4 regions of the Streptomyces sp. enrichment culture genome follow, and region 3 is predicted to be linked to each of the others. Evidence: riboswitches for the same ligand, from Rfam matches in the RefSeq annotation. Region 3 holds a riboswitch; each other region holds the start of a gene.
The links. A riboswitch is a leader RNA that binds a small molecule or an ion and turns the genes downstream of it on or off. The one in region 3 is predicted to bind cyclic di-AMP.
Positions count from the first base shown of each region.

Region 1: linked by a shared signal. The riboswitch ahead of ACSU6L_RS14670 (NlpC/P60 family protein) and the one ahead of ACSU6L_RS15580 (transglycosylase SLT domain-containing protein) in region 3 are both predicted to bind cyclic di-AMP.
Region 2: linked by a shared signal. The riboswitch ahead of ACSU6L_RS22055 (transglycosylase family protein) and the one ahead of ACSU6L_RS15580 (transglycosylase SLT domain-containing protein) in region 3 are both predicted to bind cyclic di-AMP.
Region 4: linked by a shared signal. The riboswitch ahead of ACSU6L_RS05315 (peptidoglycan DD-metalloendopeptidase family protein) and the one ahead of ACSU6L_RS15580 (transglycosylase SLT domain-containing protein) in region 3 are both predicted to bind cyclic di-AMP.

Region 1 is NZ_OZ186847.1:3,463,840-3,467,430, reverse strand. It holds gene ACSU6L_RS14675 (tellurite resistance/C4-dicarboxylate transporter family protein) at 1-880, opposite strand, end outside; gene ACSU6L_RS14670 (NlpC/P60 family protein) at 985-2,178, opposite strand; cyclic di-AMP (ydaO/yuaA leader) riboswitch at 2,186-2,355, opposite strand; gene ACSU6L_RS14665 (hypothetical protein) at 2,461-2,592, shown strand; gene pcrA (DNA helicase PcrA) at 2,646-3,591, shown strand, end outside.
Region 2 is NZ_OZ186847.1:5,007,908-5,011,498, reverse strand. It holds gene eno (phosphopyruvate hydratase) at 1-300, opposite strand, end outside; gene ACSU6L_RS22055 (transglycosylase family protein) at 537-1,235, opposite strand; cyclic di-AMP (ydaO/yuaA leader) riboswitch at 1,240-1,418, opposite strand; gene ACSU6L_RS22050 (transglycosylase family protein) at 1,601-2,644, opposite strand; gene ACSU6L_RS22045 (cytochrome P450 family protein) at 2,891-3,591, opposite strand, start outside.
Region 3 is NZ_OZ186847.1:3,646,838-3,650,428, forward strand. It holds gene ACSU6L_RS15575 (CocE/NonD family hydrolase) at 1-1,508, shown strand, start outside; cyclic di-AMP (ydaO/yuaA leader) riboswitch at 1,790-1,961, shown strand; gene ACSU6L_RS15580 (transglycosylase SLT domain-containing protein) at 1,965-2,459, shown strand; gene ACSU6L_RS15585 (HAD family hydrolase) at 2,423-3,301, opposite strand; gene ACSU6L_RS15590 (hypothetical protein) at 3,382-3,591, shown strand, end outside.
Region 4 is NZ_OZ186847.1:1,236,937-1,240,527, forward strand. It holds partial or broken gene ACSU6L_RS05310 (DUF6250 domain-containing protein) at 1-288, opposite strand, end outside; gene ACSU6L_RS05315 (peptidoglycan DD-metalloendopeptidase family protein) at 535-1,500, opposite strand; cyclic di-AMP (ydaO/yuaA leader) riboswitch at 1,505-1,662, opposite strand; gene ACSU6L_RS05320 (tyrosine-protein phosphatase) at 2,141-2,938, shown strand; gene ACSU6L_RS05325 (DUF6126 family protein) at 2,983-3,102, opposite strand; gene ACSU6L_RS05330 (helix-turn-helix domain-containing protein) at 3,099-3,591, opposite strand, start outside.

The DNA of each region.
Region 1 (3,591 bases), 180 kb from region 3:
CCTCGCCCGGCCACGCCAGCCAGGAGACGCCGACGGCGGATGCCACGGACAGCGTCGCCGCCGCCGTCATCCCCATCGGGAACACCGTGGACCAGCGGCGCACGTCGTATAGCAGCCGGGGCCGGACGATCTCGGCGGTGAGCAGGACGGCGTACCAGGACAGATCCAGCACGAGCAGTGCGAGGGTCACGTCGTGCAGGACGCCCCGGTCGTCGACGTTCCACAGGGAGAGGTCCGGGCCGTCTGCGGCGATGAGCTTCGAGCCCGCCAGCGCCGAGATCGCGAGCGCCCCGCCCGCGACCCAGTGGTCCCCGCCGCCCTCGATCACCTGCCGTGGATCGAAGCGGGTCAGGGCGAGCCCGTAGATCACGATCCCCAGCCAGAACAGCACCAGAGCGGTGTGCGCGAGCCAGGCCGCAGACTCCGTCGCGGCGAGGGTCGCCGCGAGCACCGCCAGGCCCTGCGTCGCCACGCACGCCAGGAACACCGAACCCGGCATACGCCTGCGCCAGTGTCTCACGCTCAGCACCAGCAGCACCGGCCACAGTACGGCGGCCAGTGCCAGCAGCGCCCCCGCCGAAAGCGTCCAGCCCAGCGCGGCGAAGCGGGTTCCCAGCACCGTCGTCGCCGCCACGGCGGTCAGCGCGGCCGGTGTGCCCGCCTGGATCAGCCACTGCTTCCGCTGCCCCAGCAGGAGGACGAGGAATTCCGCCGCCAGCGCCAGCCAGGCGGCGCCGGCCACCACCAGGAAGACGCGGGAGACGACCTCGCGGCCCGCCAGGTGGAGGCCGACCGAGACGATTCCGGTCGCCATCACGGCGGCCCCGGCCGCCGGCGCGCGCCGCGCCCACCAGTCGAGGAGGGGGGAGGTGCCGGGCATGGCCCGATGCTATGGAGCCCTGCGCGCCCTGCGAGCGGGGCACGCGCGCGGGCGCGGGGAAATGCACGCGGGCGCGTGCAACCGGGTGCGCACCCGCGCTCGCGTCAGGCCGGACGCACCACGCTGTGGATGGACGACTCGCCGTCGTAGTAGATCGACTCCTCCCGGACGTACGCCCCGGGCTTCGGCGCGTGGATCATCATCCCGTTGCCGATGTAGATGCCGACGTGGGTGACGTCGTCGTAGAAGAAGACCAGGTCGCCGGGCTGGGCGGCGCCGATCGCGACGGTGGTGCCGGCGTTCACCTGGTCGTAGGTGGTGCGGGGGAGGGTGACACCGGCGGCCTTCCAGGCGGCCTGGGTGAGGCCGGAGCAGTCGTACGAGCCGGGACCCGTGGCCCCCCAGACGTACGGCTTGCCGATCTGCGCGCGGGAGAAGGCGATCGCCTTCTCGGCCTTGGCCGCGTACGTGGAGTCGGTCGAGGTGGAAGTGTCGCCGGTGCCGGTCTCCGCCTGAGAGGTCTCTTCCTGCGCGGTCTCCTGCTGGGCGGCCGCCGCTTCCTCCGCCTCCTGCTGCCGCCGCTGCTCCTCCGCCGCCTGCTGCTGACGGGCCAGCTCCGCGGCCTTGCGGGCCGCCTCCTCCTGCTTGCGCTTCTCGATCGCCGCGAGCCGCGCCTTCTCCTCGGCGGTCAGCTGCGACAGCAGTTCCCGCGCGTCGGCGAGCTTCTTCTGGACGGTCGCCTTGGCCGTCCTGAGGTCGGTCTGCGACTCGGTGAGCGTCTGGAGGCTCTCGCCGGCCTCGCGACGCTTCTCCATCGTCTCGGCCTGCTGGTCGAAGTAGTCGTCGACCGCGTCCTTCTGCCGGCTGGTCAGCCGGCCCATCAGCTGGTTCTGGTCGAAGTAGTCCTGCGGGGAGTCCGCGAGCAGGAAGGTCGCGGTGTCCGGCACGGCGGACCCGGTGCGGTACTGCGCGGCGGCGTACGACCCCAGCTCCTCACGTGCCTCGTTGAGCTTCTGGGTCCGCTTGGCGACGTCGTCCAGGAGGGCGTCGACGCGCTTGCGCTGCTTGGTGGTCTTCTCCTTGACCGCGTTGTACTTCTCGGTCGCCGACTCCGCCTGGCGGTAGAGATCGTCGACCTTCTTCTCGACCTCCTCCAGGCTCGGCTTGTCGTCGGCCGAGGGGGTGGCGCCGGCGGTCTGCGAGAGCAGGGCCACGGAGGTGAGGGCCGCGGTGGCGAGGGCGGGGGTGCGTATGCCGGCCACGCGCGGGGTGGGACGCGACTTGCGGTGCGACGCCAAGGGAGGCGACTCCTTCCATCGGCCGCCTACCGGGTTAGCTGTCGGGTTCGGGCGGGTCGTTCGGAAGGGTTGCCCTACGGCTCCTCCCTGAAAGGGAGGGGCCGATTCACCCCAGAGTCGGTTGGGTCCCCGGCTCCGGTCGCCGTACGGGCGCGCCGGACTCGGCGGAGGCCGCGCGGCCCGGCGAGGTTCGCCGGTGGGGGTCGTACGGCCTGCCCGGCACGGTAGCCAACTCGTGTGGCTGCTGTGAAGGTTGGTGGGTGATATGCCCGATACATTTCCGTGACCTTCCGAAAGGTGTCGCTCGCCGTCGCCGAGCCTGAGCACCCCGTGTCCGACCTGCGCGGTAGCCGGGTGGACGCGGTGCGTGACGCGCCCGGTTCCCCGGTGACCGCCGGACCGCGGCGGCTGTGATGTTCTGCGGGCGGCCCTCGGTTGTCAGTGGGGCGCCCTAGACTCGGAGAGCGATGAGCAGCCTCTTTGACGACAGCTTCCTGGCGGACCTCCAGGCCCCGCGGGCCCACGCGGAGGAACCCCCGCCGCCGCCCGAGGACGATCACGTACCGGAGCCGATCCCGGACGATCTGTTCGGCGGGAAGTTCGACGTGCCCCCGGACCGGGACGAGTACTACCGCGACGGCGCCCCCCGCCCCGCCGTGGACTCCGCCGCGCTCCTGGAAGGGCTGAACGAGAACCAGCGCGCCGCCGTCGTCCACTCCGGCTCCCCGCTGCTCATCGTGGCCGGCGCCGGCTCCGGCAAGACCCGCGTGCTCACCCACCGCATCGCCCACCTGCTGGGCGAGCGGGGCGTCCACCCGGGCCAGATCCTCGCGATCACCTTCACCAACAAGGCCGCGGGCGAGATGAAGGAGCGCGTCGAGCAGTTGGTGGGCCCGCGCGCGAACGCGATGTGGGTGATGACCTTCCACAGCGCGTGCGTGCGCATCCTGCGCCGCGAGAGCAAGAGGCTCGGCTTCACCTCCTCCTTCTCGATCTACGACGCCGCCGACTCCAAGCGCCTGATGGCCCTGGTCTGCCGTGATCTGGACCTGGACCCCAAGCGCTTCCCGCCCAAGTCGTTCAGCGCCAAGATCAGCAACCTCAAGAACGAGCTGATCGACGAGGAGGACTTCGCCGCCCAGGCCTCCGACGGCTTCGAGAAGACCCTCGCCCAGGCCTACGCCCTGTACCAATCGCGGCTGCGCGAGGCGAACGCCCTGGACTTCGACGACCTGATCATGACGACGGTCAACCTGCTGCGCGCCTTCCCGGACGTGGCCGAGCACTACCGCCGCCGCTTCCGCCACGTCCTGGTCGACGAGTACCAGGACACCAACCACGCGCAGTACGCCCTCGTCCGCGAGCTGGTCGGCACCGGCACGTACGATGAGGACGTCCCGCCGAGCGAGGGCG
Region 2 (3,591 bases), 1.4 Mb from region 3:
GGTGGCGTCCAGGTCGAACATGGCCTGGTCGATCAGGCGCTGCTCGGTGGCGTCGTAGCCGACGAGCTCCGGGCCGATCTGCTCGATGACGGCCAGGACGGCCTTCTCGACACCCTTGCCGAGGTAGCGGTTCGAGTCGCCGTCGCGGAGCTCGATGGCCTCGAAGGCGCCGGTGGAGGCGCCGGACGGGACGGCGGCACGACCCGTGCTGCCGTCGTCGAGGCCGACCTCGACCTCGACCGTGGGGGTGCCTCGGGAGTCGAGGATTTCCCGGGCTACGACGACGTCGATGGACGGCACGAGCATCTCCTTCATGGATGTGACGCGGTTGGCAGGCCGCGGGTGTGGCTCTGCGAGACGAGCCTATCCGGCTCGGCGCGATCGGCCAGCCGACCGCCCACCCCGTGGACGGAACCGAGAGTAAATTGTTTCCGAACGGAACAAAGACCGTTTCGAAAAAACGACCATGAAAGAGAACCCCGCCCCGGCGCGTACGGGGGAACACGCACCGGGGCGGGGAGTCTGAAGGGCCCCTCTTACTTGAGGTGCAGCTGCTGGCCCGGGTAGATGACGTCGGCGTCGTCGACGATGTCCTTGTTCAGCTCGAACAGCCTCTGCCAGCCGCCCTCGACGCCGTGCTCCTCGGCGATCGTGCTGAGGGTGTCGCCCTTGACGACCTTGTACTCGCCGTCGCCCTTCTCGACCTTCTTGCCGGTCGGGGTGGTGACGGTCTTCTCGGCCTTCTCGGTCTGCTGCGAGGCGGCCGGGCGCTCGGCGGAGCGGGAGGCGCTCTGCTCCTCGGTCTCGCGGGCGGCGGTGCCGCTGCCGCTGTCGTTCGAGGCGGCGGCGCCACCGCCGTACGGGGTGCTGGACAGGTTGACGCCGCAGTGCGGCCAGGCGCCCTTGCCCTGGCCCGCGAGGACCTTCTCGGCGATGGCGATCTGCTGGTCCTTGCTGGCCTGGTCGGCGGTGGCGGCGTACTGGGTGCCGCCGTACGCGGCCCAGGTGGAGGCGGAGAACTGCAGACCGCCGTAGTAGCCGTTGCCGGTGTTGATGGACCAGTTGCCACCGGACTCGCACTGGGCGACGGCGTCCCACTCGGACGCGGTGGCGGCGGAGGCGGAGCCGGCCGCCATCAGCGGTGCGGCGACGGCGACGCCGGCCACACCGGCGACGGCGATGGCGCGGGTGGCCTTGGACGGACGACGGTGCTTGCCCTTGCCGGAAAACAGCATGGATCGATCCCCTCACCGACGCCTGCGAGGTGAGCTGTCGGGTTCGGGCCGGTTGAGTTGCCCGGCCGCGGCTCTCGCGAGCTGCGGCTCCACCCCTAGCCGGTTCCGGCGTCGAGTCTCCTCAACTGCCGGACCCGGCACTTACCTTGGGTCCCCCGCTCCTGCCTGCGGCGCTTGACGCGACGACTGTTCCCGTACGGCCGCTGGCAGGATTCGGCGTTGCGGCAGCCGGGGCTCGCGATGGCGAGCGATCCCGACCGTAGGCAGGCGATCCGCCGGATTTCAAAGAGGATCAGGGCTTCTGAGACCTATCTCTCACCGCATTCATAACGGACATTAGCCCCGAAGTGTGACGCGAACTCCGGCTACTTTTCGCCCGGTTCGACCCCTACCTCAAGGGTCTGACCGGGGATGATGAGGTTGGGGTCGGCGCCGACGGTCTTCTTGTTCTCGGCGTAGAGCGCGGTCCATCCGCCTTGCAGCTCAAGGGAGTCCGCGATGCCCGAGAGGCTGTCGCCGGAGCGGACGGTGTAGGAGCCGTCGGCCGCATCACGCGCCGCCGCGGCGTCACGGGAGGCGTGACGGCCGGAGGGCTCGGTCGTACGGGCGTCGGCGGCGTCCTCGTCGGCGCTCTCACCGCGGTGGCGGCCGGTGCCGGTGGAGAACTCCGAAGAGGAGTCGGCCTGTCCGGAGTTGTCCGAGTCGTCCCTCTTGGCGGTGGCCGCAGGGGAGTCGCCGGCACCCTCACCGTCCCTCTCGGAGGAACCGTCCGCCGGGGACGACGAAGCGTCAGACGACGGGCCATTCGTGGCAGATCCGGAATACTCAGAGCTTTCGGAGCTTTCAGACCCCTTGCCCTTTCCGCCCTTTCCGCCCTTTTCACCGGAATCCGCCGAAGTGGATGATTCCGTAGATTCCGACGAGTCGGACAAGCCGGACTCGCGGCTGTCCGAGGAGTCCTCGTCGTCCGGGGTGGCCGTCGCGCCCGACGCCGCGTCGGCGGCCAGGCCCGTGTCCACGCCCGGCGCGCCGGAGTCGCCGTCCAGGCCGGCGAGCAGTCCGCAGGTGAGCCAGGCGCCGACTCCCTGGTCGGCGAGGATTCTCTCGGCCACGGCTATCTGCTGCGAACGGCTCGCCATGTCGGGGCTCTCCGCGTAGTCCGAGCCGCCGTACTTCAGCCAGTCGTCCTGGGAGATCTGAAGACCGCCGTAGTAGCCGTTGCCGTTGTTCGCGCTCCAGGAGCCACCGCTCTCGCACTCCGCGACCCTGTCCCACGTCGTACCGCTGGCGGCGCTCGCGCCGGTGGCGCCGAGCAGCGGAATGGCGATCGCGGACCCGGTCACTCCGGCCGCGACGATGAGAGCCGGAGCCTGGCGGGGGCGACGGTGACGACCGTTCCCGGAGAGCATGCGGGGACCTTTCCCGAGACAGCAGTGACGGCACGACGGGGTGGTACTCGGCGCCGTGCTGATGGGTGAACGTATAGGCAGACGATCACTTGTCACAAGTTAATGCCGCGTAGATCACGTGTAGATCACAGAGGCGAAGGAGTGTCATGTTTGTGACGGGCACGCGAAGTAGCCGTGACATGAGGTGCACGGAGTTGCCGTCCGGCCGTCACAAGTCGGGCGGCACCGGCCAAACGGGGTCGGCTGTCAGGCCTCCGGCGTGAACTCCACCGGCAGCGTGCGCAGTCCGCGCATGATGAGGCCGCCGCGCCAGCGCAGGTCCGCGGGGTCCGCGGCGAGGCGGAGGTCCGGGAGGCGGGTGAGGAGGGTGGCGAGCGCGGTCTGGCCCTCCAGCCGGGCGAGCGGGGCGCCCAGGCAGTAGTGGATGCCGTGGCCGTACCCGAGGTGCTGGTTGTCGCGGCGGGCGAGATCGAGCGTGTCGGGGTCGGTGAACCGGGCCGGGTCGCGGTCGGCGGCGGCGAGGACGACGAGGACCGGGTCGCCGGGGGCGATGTCCTGTCCGCCGATGGTGAGCGGCCGGGTCGCGAAGCGCCAGGTGGCCAGCTCCACGGGGCCGTCGTAGCGCAGGAGTTCCTCCACGCCGGTCTCCAGCAGGGCGTGGTCGCCCGCCGCGAGGGACTGCTGGAGGCGGGAGCGCTGCTCGGGGTGGGTGAGCAGGGCGTAGGTGCCGTTGCCGATCAGGTTGACCGTGGTCTCGAAACCGGCGAACAGCAGGATGAACGCCATCGCCGCGGCCTCGTTCTCGGTCAGGTGCTCGCCGTGGTCGGAGGCCCGGATGAGAGCGGAGATCAGGTCCTCGCCGGGCGCGGGCTCGGCGGGCAGCGCCGCCCGCTTGCGGTGGATGAGGTCGGCGAGATAGCCGCGCATCTTCTTCACCGAACGCGCGA
Region 3 (3,591 bases):
TCCTCGCGGCGGAGATGCACGCCCGGTCGGCGACGATGCTCGCCTTCACCGCCCGCCCGCCCGACCCGCGGTACGCCGGCGAGGCCTGGCGTGAACTGTGGCTGAGCCGCCTGGAGCAGGTCGAACCCTTTCTGCACACCTGGCTGGCCCACCAGACCCGGGACGCGTACTGGCGCGCCGACGGCGTCCGCGAGGACTACGGGGCGATCCGGGCCGCCGTCCTCGCGGTGGGCGGCTGGCACGACCCGTACCGCGACACCGTGCTCCGCCTGGTCGAACATCTCCCCGCCGATCGCGTCCGGGGCCTGATCGGCCCCTGGTCCCACCAGTACCCCGACCGCGGGCTGCCACCCGGCCCGGCGATCGGCTTCCTCCAGGAGACCCTGCGCTGGTGGGACCACTGGCTGAAGGGCGCCGACACCGGCGTCCTCACGGATCCCCTGCTGCGCGCGTACGTCACCGACTCGCACCGCCCGGCCACGACGTACCCCGCGCTGCCCGGCCGCTGGGTCGGCGAGCCCTCCTGGCCCTCACCGAACGTGACACCGATCACCTACGCACTCCAGGGCGCCCCCGCGCTCGTACGGTCCCCCCTGCACACCGGCCTCGACGCCGGCCGGTTCCTCCCCCGCGGCGGCGACACCGACCTGCCGCCCGACCAGCGGGAGGAGGACGCGCGGTCGGCCTGCTTCGAGTTCGCGGTGCCCGAGGAGACCTGGGTGCTGGGGCGGCCCCGGGTGCGGCTGCGCCTGACCTGCGAGGTGCCGCGCGGGCAGGTGATCGCCCGGTTGTGCGACGTGGCGCCGGACGGCGCGTCGACACTGGTCACCCGGGGTGTGCTGAACCTGTCGGCGCGCCGGGGCCCGGACCGCGCGGTCCCGTGGGAGCCGGGGGCGACGGAGGACGTGACGTTCGAGCTGGCCGGCATCGGCCACGCCTTCGCGCCCGGCCACCGCATCCGGCTCGCCGTCTCCTCCGTGTACTGGCCGTGGGTCTGGCCGCAGCCGGAGTCGGCGGCCGGTTTCACCCTGGAGCCGGCCGGCAGCACGCTGGAGCTGCCGGTCCGGGCGCGGGAGGCCGCGGGGGCGATCGGGTTCGAGGAGCCGGAGCAGGCCGCGCCGCTCGGCGTCAGCGTTCCCGCCACGCTGGACGAGCCCCGCCCCGAGCGGCTGGTGGTGCGGGACGTGGCCGGGGGCGAGTGGCGGCTGGAGGCCGGGCCCCGGTACGGCGGCACGCGCATGTATCCCGACGGACTGGAGTGCACCGAGGAGGCGCGGGAGACGTACACGGTCCGCGACGACGATCCGCTCTCCCCCCGCGCCCGCGCGGACTGGTCGATCCGGCTGCACCGGCCGGACATGGCCTGGGACACGACGGTCCGCACCCGCTCGGAGATCGACTGCGACGCGAATACCTTTATGTCCATCAATGAGGTGATTTGCACCGAGGGCGACGAGGTCGTGTTCCACCGGACTTGGGAGAAGCGGATCCCACGAACCGCCGGGTGACGGCGACTTGAGCACAACTGGCCTTATTGCCCGATTTGCCATTCTTGTGCACGCACGTGACTTGACTCACGAGGACGTTTACGCGGCCCTTTCGCGGTTTTCCCCCGAAAACCCATCCCCCATTGGCAGTTGACTCTTGGCAGTCGCAAAGGATCAAGTACCCCAAACGGACTGATCATGGCCAACGGGCACGATATGTGATTCCGCCACTTGTTCCGGACATGTGCTCTCGCATAACTTCCCGGTCCGTCGGGCGGAACGCCGAATCCTGCCGCCGCCCGCACATCGATCCGCCAACTCACTCGCAAGGCAGGAGCGGGGGACCCAGGTAAGTCGCCGGGCCGGGCATCGCCCCGGTACGGCTTGGGGTGAAATCGTGTGCCGTGGCACACGGCCGGGCACCTCCCAGCCCGAACCCGACAGCTCACCTCGCAGGCGCCGGAGAGGAAATTCGCCATGCCTGCAAACGGTCTGCCCGCAAAGAGCCAGCCGGCCAAGGGCCGCCGTGCCCGTCTCGCCCGCACCCTCGCCGTCGCCGGCACCGGTGCCGCCGTGCTCGCCATGCCGCTGATCGGCGCGACGACCGCCTCCGCGGCCACCCCGGCCGCGACGACCGCCGTGACGGCGTACCCCAACAACCTCGACGGCTGGATCCGCGAGGCCATGACGATCATGGCCCAGCACGGCATCCCGGGCAGCTACGACGGCATCTACCGCAACATCATGCGCGAGTCCTCCGGCAACCCGCTGGCCATCAACAACTGGGACTCGAACGCCGCCAAGGGCACCCCGTCCAAGGGCCTGCTCCAGGTCATCGACCCGACCTTCGCCGCGTACCACGTGCCCGGCACCGCCTACGACCCGTACGACCCGGTCGCGAACATCGTGGCGGCCTGCAACTACGCGGCCGACCGCTACGGCTCCATCGACAACGTCTTCGGCGCGTACTGAGGCTGAGGCCGCACGGCGGGACTGAAGAGACGTTCGAGGACGACGGCGATGCCGTCGTCCTCGTTCGACGTGGTGACCTCGTCGGCCACCGCCTTCAGTTCGGGATGGGCGTTGGCCATGGCGACGCCGTGCGCCGCCCAGTCGAACATGGGGATGTCGTTCGGCATGTCGCCGAAGGCGAGGGTGTCCCTGGCGCACAGCCCCAGATGCTCGGCCGCCAGCGCCAGCCCGGTCGCCTTGGTGATGCCGCACGGCTGCAGCTCGACCGTCCCCGGCCCCGACATGGTGACGGTCGCGAGCGAGCCGATCACCGAGCGGGCGACCGCCGCCAACTCGTCGTCGGACAGCGTCGGGTGGCGCAGCAGCACCTTGCTGATCGGCTCGCCCCACAGGGCCTCACGGCGCCCGACCCGCACCGCGGGCAGCGTGGGGTGCGGCATCCGGTAGCCGGGCTCGATCAGCGTCAGGCCGTCGGTCCCGTCCTGGTCGACCGCCGCGTACACCTGCCCCACCTCGGCCTCGATCTTGCCGAGCGCGTGCTCCGCCAGTTCCCGGTCGAGGGTCACCGACCACAACAGCCGGTCGGCGCCCACGTCGTAGAGCTGCGCACCCTGCCCGCACACCGCCAGCCCCGTGCCGCCCAGGTCCTCCAGCAGCGGACGCACCCGGGGCGCCGGGCGGCCGGTCACCACCAGATGCCGGGCCCCGGCCGCGGTCACCCGTGCGAGCGCGGCGCGCGACCGGTCGGAGACCGTGTCGTCGCCGCGCAGCAAGGTGCCGTCGAGGTCGGTGGCGATGAGCGAGTACGTGGTGCGCGCGGCATATGCGGTGGGAGGGGCCATGATCAGAGAATACGGACACCGGGCCCGCCCCGCTCACCTCTCAACTCCCTTGCCCGTCCTGGTTGTCAGTGGTCGATGCGATGCTTGGACTCACGCACTGGCGGACCGGGGGCGAGGGTTGTGACGGACCGGCGGGACACATTCGCGGAACATCTGGCGCGAACCGTGAGGACCCCGGCGAGGCCCGCTGGAACTACGCCTGCTGGCTGCTCGACGGCTTAGAGACGCTGGGGAGCGTCCCCGAGGACCCGGTGGGCTCGGCGCTCCACCAGGAGCAGGCGCGGGCGGCC
Region 4 (3,591 bases), 2.4 Mb from region 3:
GGGGTGGCGGTGTACTCGATGACGTACGCGCCTTGGAGCCGCTGCCTGAACCACACCGTCCGCCCCGCTGGGCACGTCGATGTCCAGCACCCCGCGCGAGGCGGTGACGGCGCCTCCGTCCTGGAGTTCGGTGACCCACTGCCGCAGGCCGTGGCGGAAGTCGTCGCGGGCGATCAGGCGTCGGCGCGGGTGGCGGGGCGCGGCCTGCGCGGACCCGGCGGGGGCGCCCGCGACGGTGAGGGCGGCACCGGCCGCCAGAACTCCGAAAGCTCTGCGGGTGGTGGGCACGGGGAAGCGCTCCTTCGCATGGGAAGCACTGGGCAAGTGCACTTAGAAGGCGCTTGCCGCCTGTCGTGGATCACCGTGTCTTCCCGGCCTCGCCCTGTCGAGACCCTGGGCCCCGCCGCCACACGGCCGCCACGAACCGGCCACGAACCCGCGGGACGGCAACACCGAAGGCCGGACCCGGGGATCGGGGTCCGGCCTTCGGTGGCTCGTGGCGCCGGGGTCAGGAACCGGCGTGGGCGGGTGGCGTCAGAGCGCGACACCCTTCGAGCGGAGGTAGGACACCGGGTCGATGTCCGAGCCGTAGTTCGGCGTGGTGCGGATCTCGAAGTGCAGGTGCGGGCCGGTCGAGTTGCCGGTCGAACCCGACAGACCGACCTGCTGGCCCGCGGTCACGGACTGCCCGGCCGACACGGAGAGGGAGGACAGGTGGGCGTACTGGGCGTAGTAGCCGTCGGCGAGCTTGATGACGACCTGGTTGCCGTACGCGCCGGCCCAGCCGGCGGAGACGACGGTGCCCGAGCCGACGGCCTTGAGGGAGGTGCCGGTCGGGACGACGAAGTCGACACCGGTGTGGTAGCCGCTGGACCACATGCTGCCCGCCACCTTGTAGGCGGTGCCGACACCCGCACCGGACGCCGGGGCGACGTAACCGGCGGCGGCGGGGGCGGCCTGGGCCGCCTGCGTGGTGGTGGTGGTGGGCGCGTTCGAGGACGGCGACTCGGCCGGCTGCGACGCCTCGGCCGGCTGCGACGCCTCGGCCGGCTGCGAAGACTGGGTGGACCGCGACGGCTTGGCGGCCTCTGAGGGCGAGGACTCGGCGGAGCCGGCCGTGGCCTTGCCGCCGATCGAGAGCTTCAGGCCGGGATGGATCAGCGAGGGGTCCTCGCCGACGGCCGCGCGGTTGTCGGCGTAGAGCTTCTTCCAGCCGCCCTCGACGTTCTGGTCCTCGGCGATCTTCGACAGATAGTCGCCGGACTTCACGGTGTAGGTGCGCGGAGCGGAGTTCTTCTCGGCGGCCTTCGTCCCGGCCGTCTGCTGGACCGAGGCGACCGACTGGACGGCCTTTTCGGAAACCGACTGCGGGGTGGCCGCGTGAGCGCCGGCGGCCCCCATCAGGGGGAGGGCGAGCGCGGCGCCGCCGGTTCCGGCGACGGCGATGGAACGGGTGAAACGAAGGGTCTTCGGACGGCGGTGCTTACCCTTGGCAGGCATGGCGAATTCCTCTCCGGCGCCTGCGAGGTGAGCTGTCGGGTGCGGACTGGAGATGCCCGGCCACGCCGAGGCGTGGCTGTACCCCGAGCCGTTCCGGGAACCGGAACAGGCGGTCGTACCTGTGGGTCCCCCGCTCCTGCCGTGGACGGGTGAGTTTGCGCGGGCACCGAGCAGCGGCAGGATTCGGCGTTCCGCTCGGATCGGTGTGGAACGTAAGCGAGCAAGACGCACCAGGACAAGCGAAAGGTTGCCCGCGCGCGCTTTTCGATCTTTTCGGACACTGAATTCCCGGTCACCCTCCGTCGATTACCGGGCAGCCCGTTTATCCAAAAGCCCTTGAAAAACGCATGAATTACGTGGACATGACGGGCGACCCACCGTCACGGATATGACGCTCCTCACGTGACACCTCTCCAGAACCCTTTACTCCAGAGCGAGTTACGACGAAGGTTCCAATTCGGACAGTTCACCTATATGCGACGGAGTCGGAGAACTGCGGCATTCGCACCTGTGGACAACGCCTCCCCTGGTCGGGTATCCCGCCTGTGGACGACTTCATTGCCTCAGGAATCCATGTCGTATGGTCGGACGCGTGCCCGTAGGCGAACAGCGCGGACGGGTCCGACTGGGAGGAGCCCACGTGACGCAGCAGGTCCCGTCGACCGAGCCCGAACTGGCCGGAGTGCGCAACTTCCGTGACGTGGGCGGTCTGCCAACCGTCGACGGACGCCGGGTGCGGCACGGCGTGCTCTACCGCAGCGGCCACCTCGCGCACGCGACCGCCGAGGACGCGGTCTTCCTGTCCTCCCTGGGCCTGCACACGATCTTCGACTTCCGCAACGCGGCGGACCAGAAGCTGGAGGGCCCGGACGTCGAACTGCCGGGCGTGCGCAACGTGAACCTGCCGCTGTCTGACCCGGCCGACGGCGCCGAGTTCTGGAAGATGGTGCGCGACGGCGACCTGGACCAGCTGCGGGAGCTGCTGGCCGACGGCAAGGCGGCCGGCCGGATGATCGCCTCGTACCGCGTGATCATCAAGCAGCGCACCGCCGAGCACTCCCGGGTCCTGCACGCGCTCGCCGAGGACAGCGTGCCCGCGCTGATGCACTGTGCGGCGGGCAAGGACCGCGCGGGGCTGTCGATCGCCGTGACGCTGCTCGCGCTGGGCGTCGAGCGCGAGGCGATCATCGCCGACTACCTGGAGTCCAACGCCAAGCATCGGCGCTACAAGGTGCACCGCAGCAGCAGCTCCGCCGCGGCCTACTCCCCCGAGGTCATGGAGCTGCTCAGCCCGCTCTTCGACGCCCGCGCGGAGTACCTGTCGGCGGCCTTCGACACCATCGAGGAGACCTGGGGCGGTGTCGACCCCTACCTGGAACAGGGACTGAAGGTCACCCCGGCGGTCCGGGAGCGGCTGCGGGAGCGGCTGCTCGACTGAGGCCGGTCACGGCCGCGCGGCTGTTCCGTCGGCCGCTTCGCCGGCTACTTCGACCCGACGGCGAACAGCAGATAGAGGAAAGCGGCGAAGGCGTGCCCCGCCACCACGTAGATGAACAGCCGCACCCAGATCTGGCGCTCGTTCTTCTTCTGGACTCCGCTCATGGCGTCTCTCCGGTGACATGGGTGGTGGGGCCGAGGCACAGCGCGGCCGTCGGGCTCTGCAACAGGGTGTGGACGAAGAGCAGGTCGATCCCGTCCGGGTCCTCCGCGGCGATGCGGTGCGGGGTCAGCGAGTCGAAGTGCGCGCTGTCGCCCGGTCCGAGGCGGTGGACGGTGTCGCCGAGGCGCAGCCGCAGCCGCCCCTTGAGGACGTACAGCCACTCCTCGCCGGGGTGCACCCGCACGATGTCGCCCTGGGAGCCGTGCGGCACGTGCACGCGCAGCGCCTGCATGCCGCGTCCGGGCGCGCCGGCCTGCCAGTAGGTCCAGCCGCCCGCCGCGGTCGGTTCCATGTCGGCGGCGCGCACCACGGCGTCCCGGCCGGCGACCGTCTCGCCGAGCAGTTCCGAGACCGTCGTACCGTAGACCCGGGCGAGGGCGAGCAGCATCGGCAGCGACGGCTGGCGCTGCCCGGTCTCGAGACGGGACAGA